2 regions of the Solibacillus sp. FSL K6-1554 genome follow, and region 1 is predicted to be linked to the other one. Evidence: a T-box and tRNA genes for the amino acid it is inferred to sense, from the RefSeq annotation. Region 1 holds a T-box; the other holds one or more tRNA genes.
What was found. The T-box of region 1 lies ahead of tyrS (tyrosine--tRNA ligase). A T-box ahead of a tRNA ligase gene usually reads a tRNA of that ligase, here a tRNA-Tyr.
Positions count from the first base shown of each region.

Region 1 (10,324 bases):
GAAATAAATCCAACTACTTATTACTGCTTCTCGCCCTTAGGGTCACTTCCCCCAGTGACCCTTTTTATTTTGAGTTTCATTAACTTTTCATCCTTACATGTAGACACAAACATTACATTCCGCTAACAATAAAAAAAGATGCTGTACGCTATAGAGCGGCAGCATCCTTTCTATTCAACTCGTAACAATCCATACTAAATACGCTTAAAACAAAAAGTAAGTTGCTCCTAGTACCGCAATTACTATAAACGAAGCAAAAAATGCTTTCCACTTAGATATACGGTGCACTTCCGAAATCCCAATAACTGTGATGACATATGTCCAAATACTGCTAATAATAATCAGAGTCCCACAAACAAATTGCAGAATCAAATCACCTAGTGATGTCTCCATATAGGAAATAGAGAAAAATGACTGTGGTGCGAATTGCATCCAGAACAGAAGAACCGGCAATATCCAAATATAAGGAATCATTGTCACACTGATCATGCGGAACATTTCTTTAAACTTCCCTGTACCACCGAATGCTTTTGCTGATAGTGTCAATACGCCTGCCGATAAAACTGTTGAAAGAAAATATAGTACTAAACTTAAAAGAAATGTTGAATAAACGATATCTCCCAGCGTATATTGTCCTGTAAATTCACTACCGATAAAACTGACTAAATTACTCGCAAACACTCCGATAATACCAACGAAAATGAAATAAGATAACTTTTTAGTTGTTAACACATAACGAATAGTATCTCGGGGTTTAACAGCAATGCTTAATATCGCATGTCGATCATCGACTGTACCTGTTAATTGCTCACTCAAAATAACATCCCCCTAAAAATATGTATACAATCTATTATACTGATATTTTTAAGGTGATACAAAATTATTGCTTCTTTAGTAGCATACCAATCTTTTACTATTCGGCAGATTTAAGAGACACATAGCCCGCCTTTTCCACTAATGCCTGCCCTTCATCCGAGAGCACCCAATCAATCACCTGTTTAACATTTCCTGTTGGCTCGCCTGCTGTCACAATATAAAATTCAGAAGCAATCGGATACGCATTGTTGCGAATTTTTTCTCTTGTCGGTGCAACCCCATCGATTTCCAAAAGTTTAATTTCTTTATTTTTTACCATCTCATTTGAATAGTAGCGGAAAGTATAACCAATTGCGTTTTTATAATTTTTATATTGGGACACTTCATTGATAATTCCGCCCATTCCAGTCGCTACATCTTCCGTTGGGGCTTCCATTAACGGTTTATCCCCCATAAGCCGTTGTAATGCTGTTTGTGATCCGCTGTCCTCAGGTCTTTGGAATGCACGGATTGCATCGTCTTGTCCGCCAACTTCAGACCAGTTTGTAATTTCCCCTGCATAGATTCCCTTAATTTGTTCGAGCGATAAACGATCGACTTTGTTTTTACTGTTCACGAATAAGACAAACGCTTCTTTTCCAATAGGCGTCAAATGTAGTTTAATCCCTTGTTGTTCTGCCTGGTGAATTTGTGAATCGGATGGGCCCGCTACAAATATCATATCCGTATTACCAAAAATCAGGTTCGTATAGGCTTCGTGCGTCTGATTCACCATCACTTCACTCTTGTAAGGATTATATTCTTTTTCAGGATAAAGATGCTCTGTAATGGCTGCATACAATGGATACAAAGCCGTTGCACCATCCATCTTCGGCAAAGGTTCCTCTATTTTTAAACTCGGTTTCTTATCCAATTGCACTAATTTATTCTGATCTGTAAATGGCTCATATTGATAAATATTCACTTCCGCGTCAACAGTCGGTACCCTGCCATCGAACCATTTATAAATTGGTTGTATCGAGGTGACGACCAAAACAATTCCGGCAATTGACCAAAAGATTTTTATACGCTTACTGTTTTTGTAAAATACATCAAAAATCACAAGGACAAAACCAATATATAAAATGACCGCAGCAGAAATTACTAACGGTATATAATGAATCTTGCCACTAAATGCTACAAAAAATAACAATATGAAAGTGAAAAAGCAAACCGTCAGTAAGACAAAAATCGAAATGACAATTTTCCCTAAATAAGATTTATTTTCCATACTCCCACCCCTCTCCTCCTATAGTTCTTTATGAAACGAAATATTCCTTTTAAAAAAACGTCCTGGAAAACTACTTCCCAAGACGTTTAATTTAATTAAGCAAATTTCACCATATGGTATTTTTTCTTGCCGCGACGAATAATGGCAAAGGCGTCTTCCAAACGGTCTTTCGCATCGATTACATATTCCAGATCTGTAATTTTTTCTCCGTTCACGCTAATTGCACCGTTCGTAACATCTTCACGTGCCTGACGCTTTGATGAAGAAATTCCTGCTTCTACGATTAACTCCACGATATTTTTGTCTTCTTTCGCCACTTCTACAGAAGGTACACCGGAGAAGGCTACTTTCATTTCCTCTACTGACAATGCTTTTAAGTCACCGGAGAATAATGCTTTTGTAATACGTTCTGCGGCTTCCAGACCTTCCTCACCGTGGATCAGACGCGTCATTTCTTCAGCCAATGCTTTTTGCGCTTTACGTAAATGCGGCTCTTCTTCAACACTTACTGCAAGGCCTTCAATTTCTTCACGTGACAGGAATGTGAAGATTTTTAAGTATTTCACAACATCTGCATCCGCAGTATTGATCCAGAACTGGTAAAACTCGTATGGAGATGTTTTCGCAGCATCGAGCCATACAGCGCCGCCCGCTGTTTTACCGAATTTTGTACCGTCCGCTTTTGTTACAAGAGGAATTGTAATACCGAACGCTTTCGCATTTTCATCATGCGTTTTACGAATCATTTCCAAGCCTGTTGTAATATTGCCCCACTGATCCGAACCACCTACTTGAATTCGAACGTTGTGATGATCGTATAAATGATTGAAGTCAATACCTTGGATTAATGTGTAAGCAAATTCAGTAAATGAAATACCTGAATCCAGGCGTGACGCTACTGTATCTTTATTTAAGATGTAGTTTACATTGATCAGTTTCCCGTAATCACGAAGGAAATCGATTAATGTCATTGGACCTACCCAGTCATTATTGTTTACAAGAACAGCACCATTTGCAGCATCCGATGAAAAGTCGAATAAGCGCTCCATTTGCTTTTTAAGTCCCTGCACATTTTTATCGATCTGGTCCATCGTCTGTAATTGACGCTCTTCTGAACGGCCAGATGGATCCCCAACTGTACCTGTAGCTCCACCAACTAATAAAATCGGTGTATGACCTGCTTTTTGGAAACGGCGTAACGTAAGCAATGGCACGATATGTCCGATATGCATCGAATCCGCTGTCGGGTCAACACCTACATATAGGGAAACCTTCTCTTCGTTTAATAACTTTTCCATACCTTCCGCGTCTGTTTGCTGGTATAACAATCCGCGCCATTCCAAGTCTTGCAGTAATTCGTTTGTCATTTGTTTTCTCTCCTTTTACATGATGCGTCATTTACTTGTAAGGAAATAAAAAAGTCCCTACACGCAAATGCATGCAGGGACGTCAAATTTTTATTTAACGCGGTACCACCCGGCTTGAAGAAATTTAAATCTCTTTCTTCCACTTTAAGCGTCTATAACGTGACGATCCGTTCAGGCTCCAAGTACGTAATTCATAAATGCGCTATGTCTAGCTTTCACCAACCGCTAGCTCTCTATGCAGGGAACACATTTATTACTGCAAACTCTTCGTTGCCTGAAATTTATATTTTCTATTCTACCTAGAAAATAGTTGATGTCAATATTTATATTCGTTTATATATCAAATATGCTATAATAAACAAGATTTTAGGAGGTCGATGATGTGAAACAATGGCTCGAAAAATTAAATAAAAAAATCGAAATCCTTGCTTCTTCAGAAAGAATGCGCTTCGTCAGAATTGGAGGCGGTGTATTCTGGAATTTAACTTTACTGGCTATTATTTTTATAGCTACGACACTGTTGTTTGTTGGAGGTGTAGGCGCAGGTTACTTCGCATCATTAACAAAGGATGAACCTTTGCGATCGAAAGAAGAGATGCGCGAACAAATTTTCAGCTATGAAGAAACAAGTGAACTTTATTTTGCGAACGATATTTACATAGGAAAGATCAGAACTGATTTAGATCGACGTGAAACATCGCTAGCTAATATATCCCCATCCTTAATTAATGCTGTTCTTGCTACAGAGGATGAATATTTCCGTGAGCATACCGGCATTGTGCCGAAAGCGGTAATACGTGGATTACTGCAAGATGTATCCAACTCGTCTACACAGACAGGTGGCTCTACACTAACACAGCAATTAATAAAAAACCAAATATTAACGAATGAAGTTTCTTATGAACGTAAAGCGAAGGAAATTTTACTTGCGTACCGTTTAGAACATTTTATGACAAAAGAAGAAATACTCGAAGCCTATTTAAATATCATCCCGTATGGCCGAAATTCTTCAGGTCGTAACATTGCCGGAATTGAAACGGCTGCACAGGGTATTTTTGGTGTGTCCGCATCTAAATTAAATCTACCGCAGGCAGCTTATATTGCCGGTATCCCACAGGCACCTTTCACATATACGCCTTTTACAAATAAAGGTGAGCAAAAAAGTGCGGAAGGGATGCAGCCAGGTATTGACCGTATGAAAACGGTTCTTTATCGTATGCAGGAAGCAGGCTATATTACGAAGAAAGAATATGACGAAGCAATTGCCTATGACATTTCTAAAGACTTCAAAGGATATGAAATCCGTCCGGAAGAAAAATATCCTTGGTTAACAGCAGAGCTTGAGCTGCGTTCAAAAGAAATTTTCGCAAAAATACTTGCCGAAAAAGACGGCATTGACCCGGACCGTTTAAAAGAAGAAGAGAACTTAAATGAAAAATATACAATACTGGCAGACCGTACAATACGTTCAGGCGGTTACCGTATTTACTCAACGATTAATAAAGACATGTATGATGCCATGAAAAAAGTGACGGAAGAATTCACTTTATACGGACAAACATACAAGAAAAAAGGAAAAGATCCTGAAACAGGCGAAGAAATCGAAGTGGATGTTCCCGTACAAACAGGAAGTATGGTTATTGAAAACAAAACAGGCCGTATTTTAAGTTTTGTTGGCGGGCGCGACCATGAAATTGAACAATTGAATCATGCGACACAAGCTTACCGTTCAAACGGTTCAACGATGAAACCGTTACTTGCCTATGCACCAGCGCTTGATTACGGTGTCATTGGTGCAGGAAGCCCTGTAGTCGATGTGAAATTTAAACGTAGTTATGACAACTATGAACCCGTCAACTATATTCCAACACAGGAACTAGGAATTATACCAGCACGACAAGCAGTTGCATCATCACAAAACTTAGCAGTACTGCGTTTGTATGATTCAATTTTAGATCGTCGTCCAGCAACCTATTTGGAAAAAATGGGCTTCTCAAAGTTGACTGAAGGAGATTATGTCAATCTTTCTACATCTATTGGCGGGATTACTCACGGGGCAACTGTCGAAGAAAATACAAATGCCTATACAACCTTTGCAAATAACGGACAATTTAACGATGCCTACATGATTGAACGCATTGAGGATCTGGATGGCAATATTGTTTATGAACATGAAGCTGCTCCAGTTGATGTATTTGCACCGGAAACTGCCTATATGATGACTGATATGCTACGAGGTGTTATGAAGCAAGGTGGTACTGCAACATTGGCGAAGAGTCAATTGAAATTCTCATCTGACTTTGCCGCAAAGACAGGGACTACACAGGACCATAAAGATGTTTGGCTAGTCGGATACAATCCGAATATTTCTGTTGGCGTTTGGTTAGGTTATGACCAGCCACGCACACTTTATGCATTTAATAACCGTTACCAGCATCCAAGTCAGCGTGTAAACCGGTTATGGGCTAATTACCTGAATACGCTTTATGACATTGACCCGGAATTAGTCGGTACGAAAGAAACTTTCAAAAAACCTGAAGGCGTTGTAACACGATCATTTTGCGGCATTTCAGGTCTGGCACCTTCTACTTCATGTGCCAATGCCGGTTTAGTTACGTCAGATTTATTTAATAAAAATGTATTTTTACCGTCTAAGCCGGATGACAGCTTTGTATCTTCTACATCGGTTGTTATTGACGGCAACACATATGCCGCATTACCGAATACACCTACTGAGTTTGTCCAAATGAGCGGATTCGGATTAAATCAGGCATTTGTTGACCGTATGTTAGGCAGACTGGGTGGTGACGCATCGAAATTATTGTCATTCACATCAGGTAAAGGTGTTGTAACCGGTGCACCATTCTCGGCAGACAGTGCACCACCACAACCTGTTTATGCTACATTGGCAAACGGTTCACTTTCGTGGACAGCCTCTTCATCAAATGATGTCGTCGGCTATCGTGTTTATAGCGTTACCGATCAAGGAAGATCGCTCGTACGCTCATTAAAATCTTATGAAGGGTACCGGGTATCTGTTTCACCAGGTGTTCGCTACATCGTCGTAGCAGTTGATATTACAGGATTGGAATCAGGCTATTCGAACGAAGTTGGAGAAGTTGTCGAAACGGCTCCACCGGAAACGGAAGATGAGGAAAATGTTGTACCCGGAGAGGTAATTGAAGAACCAGAAGAACCCGAAGATCTTGACGAAATTGAAGTTGACGTTGATCCTGTCGAACCATCAGGAGAATAACAAAAAAATCTCACCAACTAGTAAAATTGTTGGTGAGATTTTTTAATGTAATTAAATTGATACCTGTTCCTCTTTTAATACACCTTTTAATAAATTGACCGCTTCATCAATTTCTTGTTCGCTAACTGTTAAAGGTGGTAATAGACGAATCACTTTCGGTCCGGCTGCAACCGTTAATAGACCGGCTTCATCCAATGCGGCAACATAAGGTGCGACATCTTCGCCACCGAGACTTAACCCCAGCATTAACCCTTTACCTTGAACCGAATATTTTTCTTCCGGAAATGCTTCTTCCAGTTTATTTACAAAGTACGCTGATTTTTGTTTCACATTATCCAAAAAGGCATCATTGAATATTTGATCGATAACTGTTTGCGCGACGGCAACGCCTAATGGATTTCCGCCGAACGTCGTACCGTGTGTCCCTGCACTAAACGTGTTAAAGAGCTTTTCTGTCCCAAGTATCCCCCCAATCGGGAATCCGCCACCTAGACCTTTTGCCATTGAAACAATATCCGGTTTGATGACTGTCTGTTCAAATGCAAAACGAGTTCCTGTACGTCCGATACCCGTTTGTACTTCATCAACAATGACTAAAATATCCGATGATTGCTGGATTTCATGAATGGCTTTCGCGAATTCCTCCGTTACGGGATTTACGCCACCTTCACCTTGGATCATTTCCAGCATAATCGCAGCAGTATCAGCATCAGCTGCTGCTTTTAATGCTGTAACATCATTAAACGGCAAAGTTACAAACTCGCTTACTAATGGACCGAAGCCGTTACGTACTTTATCTTGTCCTGTTGCACTCATCGCTCCAAATGTACGTCCATGAAAGCTCTGTTCAAAAACAATGATTTTATGTTTTCCTGTATGCTTACGTACTAGTTTAATAGCCGCTTCGTTCGCCTCTGCACCGCTATTACAGAAAAATGCATACGATAAATGCAAATCTTCCACTAATGATGCAGCAAGCTTTTCCTGTCCTGGACTTTCAAATAAGTTACTAATATGCCATAACTTTTGACTTTGTTTTTGAATGGTTTCGACAATCGACGGATGTGCATGCCCTAAACTACATACGGCAATACCGCTCGTAAAATCTAAATATCGTTTCCCTGTCGTATCAAATACCTCTGTTCCTTTTCCTTCGACAATAGCGAAAGGTCTTCTTGCGTAATTTTGGAATAATGCACTCATTTCACTAGCTCCTCACTTAAAATAGTCGTCCCGGTTAAAGTTTCATTTACAATTTGTACAGAAGGAATGCCTGCCTTCAAACAGTTAAGAGCGCCCTGTACTTTCGGAATCATACCGCCGTAAATATGCCCGTCGTCAATCCATTGTTCGATTAACCTTGGTGTCACTTCCGTCTGATATTCATCCTTTATACGAATACCGGCAACATCTGTCACAAGCAGGAGACAATCAGCGCCGACTGCCAATGCAATTTCACTCGCAACTGTATCGCCATTAATGTTCAGCGCCTGCCCGTCCTTCGTTGCACCGATACAGGCAACGACAGGTACAATACCAGCTTCTGTCAAAGTATTTAACATATTTATATTAACATGCTTCACTTCTCCTACATATGCGTAAGTTTCGTAATTTAAAAATTCACTTTCGAGCAGCCCGTCATCAAAACCATTTAGTCCAATGGCAGAAATATTTGCTGAATGAAGTTCATGAACGAGTGAAGGATTTACTTTTCCGATTAATGTTGACTGCACAATGCCGATCATTTCTTTACTCGTTACACGCAGTCCGTTTACTGTATGGGACTCAATTCCTACAGCGGCTAATTCACGATTAATCGCTGGCCCTCCGCCATGTGTAATAATGAGTTGGATCCCTTGTTCCTGCAATGCTTTAAAATTGCGAAAGAAGGCCTCGTTAAGACCTTCTAATGTACTGCCACCAAGCTTGATGACCATTTTACGAGCGGTATGATGCGTTGATTTGAACGTAGTCATAAGTCAGGTCACACCCCCATGCAAATCCGTGTCCTTTTCCAACTTCCAGTGACACAAATATTTTCACTTCATGCTGTTTTAATATTTCGATGAGTGCTTCTTCGGAAAACTGAATCGGTTCGCCGTTTTCCACCATTGTAGCTCCACCGATTTTAATTGTAATTTTATCAGGATCGATTACAGCTCCAGAATAGCCAACTGCTGCAATAATACGACCCCAGTTTGCGTCACAGCCAAACACGGCTGTTTTCACAAGTGGTGAACCTACAACTGTTTTTGCGATTTTACGCGCTTCTTCATCTGAAACCGCTCCATCCACTTCTACTTCGATGAGCTTAGTCGCACCTTCCCCATCACGTGCAATTGACTTTGCCAAGTCTTCTGATACGAGACGTAGTGCTGTGTAAAAGTTTTCCCAGTCGGAGTGCGCCGGAGATAATGGGTCATTTCCTGCTAAGCCATTTGCCATTACAATAACCGTATCGTTTGTTGACGTATCACCGTCAACTGTAATCGAGTTGAACGTGCAATCCGTTACACTCGATAACGCTTTTTGCAGCTCTTCTGATGCAATATTGGCATCTGTTGTAATAAACCCAAGCATTGTCGCCATATTTGGTTCAATCATGCCAGAGCCCTTTGCTGTTCCTGAAACAATTACTTCCTTGCCATCAATGATCGTTGCATACGTTGTGTTTTTCATTACTGTATCGGTCGTTAATATTGCTTGAGAAAAATCAATACCGCTTTCTAGCTTAGAATCCGGATTTAATAGCTCTACACCTTTTTTAACTGGTTCCATCTTCATAATTTCCCCGATGACACCTGTAGAGGCTACCCCTACCAAACTAGATGCGATACCAAGCTTTTGTGCTGCAAGCAGTTGCATTTCATATGCATCCAATAATCCTTGTTTGCCTGTGCATGCATTGGCATTTCCTGAATTTACAATTACCGCCTGCATTTTTTTCGTTTCATATACAACTTCTTTTGTCACTTTCAACGGTGCTGCCTGGACTGCATTTGTTGTGAATACGCCGGCAACACTTGCAGGTACTTCACTTACCAAAATTGCTAAATCTTTTTTCTTATGTTTAAGCCCACAATGAACACCTGCTGCAGTAAACCCTTTTGGTGACACGATATTTTTACTTGATAGTTTTTTCATCTCTATTGTTGAAGTCATCTAGTGACCCTCCCTTAATTTAAAGTCCTCGTCATAATATGGGGTTGATTTCTATCTATCTCTTCTTTATCAGTTAAATAAAATACGAAACGAGTTGTAAGCCTGTTTGCTGCGGAAGCCCGAATTGGACGTTCATGTTCTGAATTGCCTGACCGGCCGCTCCTTTAACTAAATTATCGATGACTCCGATAATCGTTGCCCGGTTTGTTCTTTCATCAAGCTTCACGTATATGTCACAGTAGTTAGAACCTTTTACTCGGTTTGTTCCTACAGCGGATGCCTCTTGAATCACCCGGACAAATGGGTGATTTTTATACGTTTCTGACAAACAGTCCACTAACTGCTTTTGTGTTACACCGTCCGTCACTTGTGCATAGGAAGTTGCTAAAATCCCACGTGTCATCGGTACAAGATGAGTATTAAACGTTATTGTTGTTTCAATATCGGTAAACA
Region 1 is NZ_JBBOSS010000001.1:2,896,388-2,906,711, forward strand. It holds gene MHB58_RS14385 (Yip1 family protein) at 205-816, opposite strand; gene MHB58_RS14390 (substrate-binding domain-containing protein) at 914-2,086, opposite strand; gene tyrS (tyrosine--tRNA ligase) at 2,182-3,453, opposite strand; T-box leader at 3,526-3,733, opposite strand; gene MHB58_RS14400 (transglycosylase domain-containing protein) at 3,836-6,709, shown strand; gene MHB58_RS14405 (acetylornithine transaminase) at 6,761-7,912, opposite strand; gene argB (acetylglutamate kinase) at 7,909-8,685, opposite strand; gene argJ (bifunctional glutamate N-acetyltransferase/amino-acid acetyltransferase ArgJ) at 8,648-9,871, opposite strand; gene argC (N-acetyl-gamma-glutamyl-phosphate reductase) at 9,945-10,324, opposite strand, start outside.

Region 2 (10,324 bases), 570 kb from region 1:
CACCGACAAACAACACGTATCGCCGGTATCTAGACGAACTTGAAGTTGTCTTTTTACATCAATCATCAAACTCAGTCGAAATTTTAGTGCAAGTAGACCGACGTGCCCGCGGGCTTGGAGGTTTTTTATCCGAAGCGCTCGATATGGATGAGAGCTTCATCCGTCTCACATTATCCGAACACGACAATATCCAGGCAAAGCTTGAGCAAGTAATTAAAACGAAGATGAAATAATCAAAAGGCAAGAAGCATCAGTCGCTTCTTGCCTTGTTTTATTTTAAACCTGGATAGTTTTGTTGTCTTAGTACTTCGTAAATCACAATTGCCGCTGTATTTGATAAATTCAGTGAGCGGATATGGTCACTTTGCGGGATGCGCAGGCACATATCGGCACGTTCTTTTGCAAACTCCTTTGGCAAGCCAGTCGTTTCTCTTCCGAACATAAAGTAAAGGTCACGCTCTGAATTGCTGAAATCATGTGTCGTAAACGGCTCATCACTATATGTCTCAATTAAATACACATCGCCATCTTTACTGTACTCGATAAAATCTTCTAAAGAATCATGGTAAACGACATTCACGTGTTCCCAATAATCCAATCCAGCACGCTTCAGCATTTTGTCATCTGTTGAAAAGCCCAATGGACGGATCAAATGTAATGATGTATTCGTTCCAGCACAAGTACGGGCAATGTTGCCTGTGTTTGCCGGGATTTCTGGTTGATATAATACGATATGGTTTGGCACTTCTGATCCTTCTCTCTTAATGATTTAACATTGCTAGCCCTTTATCAATCTCCGCCAGCACTTCTTCATCCTGCTCTGTTTTTTTTGCAGCTATTAAAATCTCCACTGCCCCATCCGTTCCGATTTTTCCGATTGCCCATGCAGCGGTCCCTCTTAATACAGGACGCTCATCTTTTTGCAGTACTTGAACTAAATCAGGCATCGCCGCTTCTTCTTTAAAATGGGCCAGCGCTAAAATGGCATTGCGCTGAATCGGCTTTTTGCCGCGCCATGAGCCGGATACATGACCAAACTTTGCCTTAAATTCCTTATTGGAAATAGATAAAAGAGGCTGTAGTAAAGGTTTTGCGATTTCAGGATCGGGAGTGAATTCATCATGGATCCAGTTCAGCTTTCCTTTATTTTTCGGGCACACTGTCTGACATGTATCACAGCCATACAAACGGTTTCCGATTTTTGCCCGAAACTCATCCGGTAAAAATCCTTTCGTTTGAGTTAAAAAGGCAATGCACCGCTGTGAATTCAGCTGCCCAGGTGCAACGATCGCTCCAGTTGGACATACATCAATACATAATGTACAGTCTCCGCATTCATCCTCCATCGGTGTGTCAGGGGCAAACGGGATATTCGTGATAATCTCGCCTAAATAGACGTACGAACCAAACTCCGGTGTAATGATCGAACAATTTTTGGCGCTCCAGCCGATACCTGCCCGTTCTGCAACTGCACGATCTACTAGTTCCCCAGTATCGACCATCGATTTCACCTTTACATTTGGCACACGTTCATGCAGCCATGCTTCAATGAGCTGCAGACGTTCACGAACAGCTGTATGATAGTCAATCCCCCATGAAGCACGGCAAAAAATACCGCGGCGCTCCCCTTTTTTTCCCTGCGGGGCATCTTGCATGCGTGAAGGATAGGCAATCGCGATCGCAATAATACTTTCTGCTTCATCTAATAATTTTAAAGGCTCTGTACGCAGCTCTATATTTGCTTCTTCAAAGCCTGATTGGTATGCTAATTGTTGCTGACGACGCAGACGGTTTTTCAATTCATGAAACGGAGCAGCGGTCGTAAATCCTATTTTATCAACACCAATAGATGCTGCGTATTTCACTAATTCTTCTTGAAGTTGATGAACTTTCATTTCACATACTCCTTTCAAATGATACAATAATTATAAACTTATTCCGTATTACATATTTTAGTATTTCTCCCATTAAAAACAATGTAAGAAGGTGTTCTCATGAATATTTCAATAAATGAAGCTCTTTTTTCTGTCAATGAGCAATTAAAAATTGGCCTTATCCATTATAGCAAAATTATCGTCGAAGAATCTCCTCAAATGATTAAAGGTCGCACACAACTTTATCAGGAAAATCTATATCTGGAATTACAGGAAACACCTGTGACAGAACGTCCTGGTATTAAAGAGTGGCGCCAGCTTTGGAAGGCTTTTGGCGGGGACCCGAACCGGTACCGTCACTCTGCGGAAAGCTTAATGCGCCGTATCGCCAAACAGCAATATTTAGCACCGTTCCATTCGGCTGTTGATCTAAATAACTTCTTCTCCCTGCAATACGAAATACCTGTTGGCATTTATGATGCAGAAAGTATTGATGGTAATGTGGAAATCAATGTCGGCAATGCATCGACAGGCTATGAAGGAATTAATGGACGCTTTAATTCATTAGATAACATCATCCATGCCAAGGATGCAATCGGTCCATTCGGCAGCCCCTTTGTTGATTCAAAAAGAACGGCAGTGACAGAAGCTACGACAAATGCGCTGCAAATCTTTTATTTACGCCCTTCCCTCAGTGGAAAGGAAGCTGCTGAACTACTAGGCAGTGCAGGAAACATGTTTACACAAATTAGCGGTGGCGAATATGAAGTACATATTCTTTCAAGGGAAAATTCAAAAGTTCATATTTAAGGAGTGAAATCGTTTGACTATTAACTTAGCTGAGGCAGTAAAACTAAAAAGTATCATTACGAAAAGAATCCAGGAACGAACAATACAAGTACATTCATTAACACATGCTATTATTGAAAAAGGCGAACAGCCGAAAACACCTGATTATACACTCGAAATGCTTGAAGCCGAGTTAAAAGAGCTTCGTTATGATTCACGTAAACTTGATGCCCTGATCTACCGGGCTAATATCGACAATACTATTGTGTTTAAAGATGAGGAAATGCCTATTGTAGAGGCGATTGAACTTGCGAGTCAATTACGTGCAGAAGCACAATTTTGCAAAAACCTTGGTTCTGAGGAAAAAGAGGCTTTCTACCATAATTCCGGTGATGCCATACTTTACCGTGTAGCATTGTATGATCCAATGACATACCGAAACCGTGCAAATGAGCTTGAAAAGGAAGCACATCGCCTTTCCAATTTAATTAATGCCAAAAACTATCAAGTTGAAATTGAATTTGATGACAGCAACTATTTCTAAACCTAGGGCGGTGAGACTCCAAACTAGGTAATAACGGGCGATTTTTGCTTCGGCATCCCCAACTAATGGTCAAACCGATGACCCTTTACCGTTTACACTGTTACCTTTCACACATAACCAACTATAGTAAAAGCTAACACAATCGTAATTGAGTATTTTTGCTCGCCCGTTATTAAAAGACACCTGCTCACTTACACGTGAAAAGGTGTCTTTGCTTTTTATTTCATCTAAATCCTACTCTACACCCGGTAAAATGCTTAATGTCTTTTCATCTGCATCTAATAATACGTCCACACCTAATGGAATCGCAATATTAGGCTCGCAATGACCAATTTTGAACCCTGCTACTGCCGGTTTGTTAAACGGCTTCAAATACCCTTCTATTACCTTCAGCACATCTTCATAGCTGTATGTATCATCCGGCATATTAAAGTCTGCTATTACAAAGCCTGCTGCAAGCTCCAGCTTTCTTGAAAGACGAAGCTGATTCAGCATTAAATCAATTTGCTCGATTGTTTCACCTAAATCTTCAAGTAGTAAAATTTTATTGCGCACATCAATTTCAAATTTAGTTCCAAGTGTGCTGACAATACGGTTTAAATTTCCGCCTGTCAATTCGCCGCGTACAGTTCCCGGTATAATTGTCGTAAGAGGTGAAATGCTTTCTGTATACTGAATTTCAATCGGCTGGAATAGCTGCTGGAACATTTTTTTAGAAAGAGGGTCCAGTTCCCCTTTTGGACTAGACAGCATCGGACCATGGAATGTCACTAAATTTGCAAACTCGTTTACTTGTGTATGTAAAGTCGTCACATCGGAAAAGCCCCAAATTATTTTCGGATTGTCCTCGATTAATGGATAGCTTATCTTATCGATGATTCTTGAGATTCCGTAGCCGCCCTTCACTAAAAAGACTGCCTTCACTTCCGGATCAACAATCATTTGGTGAAAGTCTTTAATCCGCTCCTCGTCGGAACCTGCCAAATAGCCTTCGTATGCCTGTACCGTATTACCAAGCTTATACTTTAAACCTAATTCCTCTAAAAACGCTAATTTATCCCCTAATGATTCTATATTAAGCGGACTACTTAAATTAACTAATCCGACTGTATCGCCATGCTGTAACCTTGCTGGTCGAATTTTCATGCTAATGACCTCCTTTTGCTTCTGTCGTTATTGTATCATAGCGTTTTATGTAAAGCGCATTGCAAATTCCATGTGGTTGTCCTTATAATAGATAAAATCAATTTCCAATATAAGGAGATGCTCAATAATGAAATTTCCACCACAGCTACTGCTCATTTTGGCTACTTTATTGTGGGGCGGCAACTTTGTAATTGGACGAGCTGTTTCAGGAGATATTCCTCCGATTACACTTGCCTTTTTACGTTGGATTGTCGCCTTTCTCGTATTTTTCCCAATCGCTTACAACCGGACGAAAAAAGAATGGCCTGCGCTGAAACAGCATTGGGGTGCTGTCATCATTTTAGCAATAACAGGAGTTGCCGCATTCAATACACTCGTCTACATCGGCTTGCATGATACAACATCCATTAATGCATCTTTAATGAATTCATCAACACCGATTATTATATACATACTGAGCTTTATCTTTTTAAAAGAACGGTTAACGAAGTTCCAAATGATCGGCACACTGCTTTCTTTAGCCGGAGTGCTCTTTATTATATCCGGAGGCTCATTACAAATCCTGCTTTCATTTTCATTCAACAAAGGGGACTTGATCGTTTTGATTGCGGTAGTGTGCTGGAGTTTCTATTCATTACTCATTAAAAAGTACGCAGGTAAGCTGCCGGGTTATTCTACGTTTTTAGTGACGATTGCAATCGGAGCTATTATGTTACTGCCGTTCGCAGTATATGAACTACTAACAACATCACAAGCAATCGTATGGAACGCTTCGACAATTGGGGCGATTTTTTATGTAGGGATCATTGCTTCGATAGTTGCCTTTTTAAGCTGGAACAATGGCGTTGTCTCATTAGGAGCAAACAAAGCAGGAATCTATCTAAACTTCATTCCTCTATTTGCCACAATCTTTGCTGTACTGTTTTTAAATGAGCAACTCCTCATCGCTCAAGTAATCGGAGGCATTGCGGTAATTACAGGAGTATTTATTTCATCGATCAAATAAAGGAGTGCACAATGTATGCACTCCTTTACCTTATTTTACATCTGTATAAATAACCGTCACATCTGGATGGTTGTGCAGTGCGCTCGCAGGGAAATCTTCTGTTACGACACCGCTGCGTAAACGTTCAAATGCCTCCTGTTTTGATGCACCTGAAATTAATAATACAATCTTTTTAGAACTTAAAATCGTTTTGATTCCCATTGTAATGGCATGTGTCGGCACATCATCAATTGAATCAAAATAGACTTGATTCGCTTCACGTGTAGACTGTGCAAGCTCTACAATATTTGTACCTAAATCAAAAGGAGTTCCAGGTTCATTAAAACCGATATGTCCATTTACACCAATTCCTAAAAGCTGTATATCAATATTTCCTGCCGCATTAATCAATGCATCATATTCAGCGGCAGCTTTTTCTAAATTCGACTTATTACCAGCTGGTAAATAAATATTTTCCCGTTTCATATCGATATGATTAAACAGGTTATAGTCCATATAATAATGGTAGCTCGCTTCATTTGCCGGATTAATACCGATATATTCATCCAAGTTGAAAGACTTTGCCTGTTTAAAAGATATTTCGCCTGCCTTATACGCAGCTACAAGCTTTTTATAAAAGCCTTCCGGGGTACCTCCTGTAGCCATTCCAAATACCGTTGAACTATCCTTTTTTAATTGATCTATAAAAATCGTTGCGGCAATTTTACTCAACTCATCATAGTTTGCCGCTTCAATCCACTTCAAATTTGTTGCTACATTCATTTGTTTAATTCCCTACTTCCTCGCTATTTTCCATAATTTATATCACTTAAATAAAATACGTTTTTTTAAAATTCATTCCTAACATCACTATGTTAATTTTATAGTAAATAATTTTAATACGCCAGAAAAAACGTGCAGGATTTTCTGGAAAACATACTAATTTCCTTTGTATATAATATGATATTCTCCCATACTAATCTCCCAATATTCCGTACGCAGACTTTATTTTTCTCATTATCATATAAAAGAATCGATGAATCTATTCTTTCCTAATTTCACTTATAAATACCACTGTTGAAGTCGGATTCTATAATCTATTCTATGCTCTTTAAAAAGATTATGGGACTTTATATATCGATTATAAAAATAAAAAAAGACTTCACAGTATGAACTGTGAAGTCTTTTTTTCAGATACCGAGTGTGGGACTTGAACCCACACGCCTCGCGGCAACGGATTTTGAGTCCGTCGTGTCTGCCATTCCACCAACTCGGCAAAATAAGGTAAAAAAAAATCGGTTTCTCCGATTAAATAAAATATGGAGGCGGCAACCGGATTTGAACCGGTGATAAAGGTGTTGCAGACCTGTGCCTTACCACTTGGCTATGCCGCCATATTTGGAGCGGAAGACGAGGTTCGAACTCGCGACCCCCACCTTGGCAAGGTGGTGTTCTACCACTGAACTACTTCCGCAAAATAAAAAAATGGCTGGGGTACCTGGATTCGAACCAGGGCATGACGGAATCAAAATCCGTTGCCTTACCGCTTGGCTATACCCCAAATATTTAAATTATGATATAGAATGGGGCGACTGATGGGAATCGAACCCACGAATGCCTGAACCACAATCAGGTGCGTTAACCACTTCGCCACAACCGCCACTATATTATAATTTTAACACTTAAACCTAAATAAAAATGGGGCGACTGATGGGAATCGAACCCACGAATGCCTGAACCACAATCAGGTGCGTTAACCACTTCGCCACAACCGCCACTATATTATTTTAAGTATTTTTAAGTTATTTGGCAGGGGCAGTAGGAATCGAACCCACACTGACGGTTTTGGAGACCGTAGTTCTACCTTTAAACTATGCCCCTATCAAAAGGATGGTGGAGGGGGACGGATTCGAACCGCCGAACCCTAAGGAGCGGATTTACAGTCCGCCGCGTTTAGCCACTTCGCTACCCCTCCAGGTAATGGTGCCGGCGAAAGGAGTCGAACCCTCGACCTACTGATTACAAGTCAGTTGCTCTACCAACTGAGCTACACCGGCAAAAATATGGTGGGTTTGGACGGAATCGAACCGCCGACACTTAGAGCTTCAATCTAATGCTCTACCAACTGAGCTACAAACCCACAAATTAATTTTTTAAAAAAATGGCGGTCCCGACCGGGATCGAACCGGCGATCTCCTGCGTGACAGGCAGGCATGTTAACCGCTACACCACGGGACCATTTGGTTGCGGGGGCAGGACTTGAACCTGCGACCTTCGGGTTATGAGCCCGACGAGCTACCACTGCTCCACCCCGCGATAATACTATTTGTTTAATGGTGGAGGATGACGGGCTCGAACCGCCGACCCCCTGCTTGTAAGGCAGGTGCTCTCCCAGCTGAGCTAATCCTCCAATGCTGGATACTACTTATGTATCTTTTGGTGACCCGTACGGGATTCGAACCCGTGTTACCGCCGTGAAAGGGCGGTGTCTTAACCACTTGACCAACGGGCCTCTTTATAAATTAAGCCTGGCGGAGAGTAAGGGATTTGAACCCTTGATGCAGGGTTACCCGCATACACGATTTCCAATCGTGCTCCTTCGGCCACTCGGACAACTCTCCAAGATTTAATGGCTCCGAAGGCAGGACTCGAACCTGCGACCTGCCGGTTAACAGCCGGATGCTCTACCAACTGAGCTACTTCGGAATAATTCTATAACAGCCTAGCGACGTCCTACTCTCACAGGGGGAAGCCCCCAACTACCATCGGCGCTAAAGAGCTTAACTTCCGTGTTCGGTATGGGAACGGGTGTGACCTCTTTGCCATCATCACTAGACTATTTAATCGAAAGACATTATTTATTATATCATACTTTTCTTATTTGTCAAGTATTTTTATAATAATTTTTCATTCTTTCAAAACTGGATAAACGTTTCATTGAATTGAGCAATAAAATGTGGTTAAGTCCTCGACCGATTAGTATTCGTCAGCTGCATGCGTCACCGCACTTCCACCTCGAACCTATCTACCTGATCGTCTTTCAGGGGTCTTACTTACTTGCGTAATGGGAAATCTCATCTTGAGGGGGGCTTCATGCTTAGATGCTTTCAGCACTTATCCCGTCCATACATAGCTACCCAGCGATGCCTTTGGCAAGACAACTGGTACACCAGCGGTATGTCCATCCCGGTCCTCTCGTACTAAGGACAGCTCCTCTCAAATTTCCTACGCCCACGACGGATAGGGACCGAACTGTCTCACGACGTTCTGAACCCAGCTCGCGTACCGCTTTAATGGGCGAACAGCCCAACCCTTGGGACCGACTACAGCCCCAGGATGCGATGAGCCGACATCGAGGTGCCAAACCTCCCCGTCGATGTGGACTCTTGGGGGAGATAAGCCTGTTATCCCCGGGGTAGCTTTTATCCGTTGAGCGATGGCCCTTCCATGCGGAACCACCGGATCACTAAGCCCGTCTTTCGACCCTGCTCGACTTGTAGGTCTCGCAGTCAAGCTCCCTTATGCCTTTACACTCTACGAATGATTTCCAACCATTCTGAGGGAACCTTTGGGCGCCTCCGTTACTCTTTAGGAGGCGACCGCCCCAGTCAAACTGTCCGCCTGACACTGTCTCCTACCCCGCTAAGGGGCATGGGTTAGAAGTTCAATACAACCAGGGTAGTATCCCACCGACGCCTCCTTCGAAGCTGGCGCTCCGAGATCTCTGGCTCCTACCTATCCTGTACAAGTTGTACCAAAATTCAATATCAGGCTACAGTAAAGCTCCACGGGGTCTTTCCGTCCTGTCGCGGGTAACCTGCATCTTCACAGGTACTATAATTTCACCGAGTCTCTCGTTGAGACAGTGCCCAGATCGTTACGCCTTTCGTGCGGGTCGGAACTTACCCGACAAGGAATTTCGCTACCTTAGGACCGTTATAGTTACGGCCGCCGTTTACTGGGGCTTCAATTCACAGCTTCGCTTGCGCTAACCGCTCCTCTTAACCTTCCAGCACCGGGCAGGCGTCAGCCCCTATACGTCACCTTACGGTTTTGCAGAGACCTGTGTTTTTGCTAAACAGTCGCCTGGGCCTATTCACTGCGGCTTCTCTAGGCTATGCACCCAAAGAAGCACCCCTTCTCCCGAAGTTACGGGGTCATTTTGCCGAGTTCCTTAACGAGAGTTCTCTCGCACACCTTAGGATTCTCTCCTCGACTACCTGTGTCGGTTTGCGGTACGGGCACCTCTCACCTCGATAGAGGCTTTTCTTGGCAGTGTGAAATCAGGAACTTCGCTCATACGAGCTCGTCATCACAGCTCAACGTTATAGTATGCGGATTTGCCTACATACACGCCTTACTGCTTGAACACGCGCAACCAACGGCGTGCTTACCCTATCCTACTGCGTCCCCCCATTTCTCAAACGGTGAGGAGGTGGTACAGGAATATCAACCTGTTGTCCATCGCCTACGCCTATCGGCCTCGGCTTAGGTCCCGACTAACCCTGAGCGGACGAGCCTTCCTCAGGAAACCTTAGTCATACGGTGCATGGGATTCTCACCCATGTTTCGCTACTCATACCGGCATTCTCACTTCTAACCGCTCCACCAGTCCTTCCGGTCTGACTTCAACGCTGTTAGAACGCTCTCCTACCACGCATACTCAAAGTATGCATCCACAGCTTCGGTGAATCGTTTAGCCCCGATACATTTTCGGCGCAGCGTCACTCGACCAGTGAGCTATTACGCACTCTTTAAATGATGGCTGCTTCTAAGCCAACATCCTGGTTGTCTAAGCAACGCCACATCCTTTTCCACTTAACGATTACTTGGGGACCTTAGCTGGTGGTCTGGGCTGTTTCCCTCTTGACTACGGATCTTATCACTCGCAGTCTGACTCCCGTGTATAAATATCCGGCATTCGGAGTTTGTCTGAATTCGGTAAAGCGAGATGCCCCCCTAGTCCAAACAGTGCTCTACCTCCGG
Region 2 is NZ_JBBOSS010000001.1:3,464,607-3,474,930, forward strand. It holds gene MHB58_RS17245 (sporulation protein) at 1-233, shown strand, start outside; gene trmL (tRNA (uridine(34)/cytosine(34)/5-carboxymethylaminomethyluridine(34)-2'-O)-methyltransferase TrmL) at 272-745, opposite strand; gene queG (tRNA epoxyqueuosine(34) reductase QueG) at 762-1,895, opposite strand; gene MHB58_RS17260 (B3/B4 domain-containing protein) at 1,995-2,684, shown strand; gene MHB58_RS17265 (DIP1984 family protein) at 2,698-3,207, shown strand; gene MHB58_RS17270 (S66 peptidase family protein) at 3,442-4,353, opposite strand; gene MHB58_RS17275 (DMT family transporter) at 4,481-5,359, shown strand; gene nagB (glucosamine-6-phosphate deaminase) at 5,390-6,121, opposite strand; tRNA gene MHB58_RS17285 (tRNA-Leu) at 6,534-6,614, opposite strand; tRNA gene MHB58_RS17290 (tRNA-Cys) at 6,659-6,732, opposite strand; tRNA gene MHB58_RS17295 (tRNA-Gly) at 6,738-6,812, opposite strand; tRNA gene MHB58_RS17300 (tRNA-Gln) at 6,825-6,899, opposite strand; tRNA gene MHB58_RS17305 (tRNA-His) at 6,923-6,998, opposite strand; tRNA gene MHB58_RS17310 (tRNA-His) at 7,038-7,113, opposite strand; tRNA gene MHB58_RS17315 (tRNA-Trp) at 7,146-7,219, opposite strand; tRNA gene MHB58_RS17320 (tRNA-Tyr) at 7,230-7,313, opposite strand; tRNA gene MHB58_RS17325 (tRNA-Thr) at 7,320-7,395, opposite strand; tRNA gene MHB58_RS17330 (tRNA-Phe) at 7,403-7,478, opposite strand; tRNA gene MHB58_RS17335 (tRNA-Asp) at 7,501-7,576, opposite strand; tRNA gene MHB58_RS17340 (tRNA-Met) at 7,580-7,654, opposite strand; tRNA gene MHB58_RS17345 (tRNA-Val) at 7,673-7,748, opposite strand; tRNA gene MHB58_RS17350 (tRNA-Glu) at 7,776-7,850, opposite strand; tRNA gene MHB58_RS17355 (tRNA-Ser) at 7,868-7,959, opposite strand; tRNA gene MHB58_RS17360 (tRNA-Asn) at 7,969-8,044, opposite strand; rRNA gene rrf (5S ribosomal RNA) at 8,059-8,174, opposite strand; rRNA gene MHB58_RS17370 (23S ribosomal RNA) at 8,295-10,324, opposite strand, start outside.
Region 2: it has a tRNA-Tyr gene. The T-box ahead of tyrS (tyrosine--tRNA ligase) is inferred to sense a tRNA for this amino acid. The anticodon was not compared.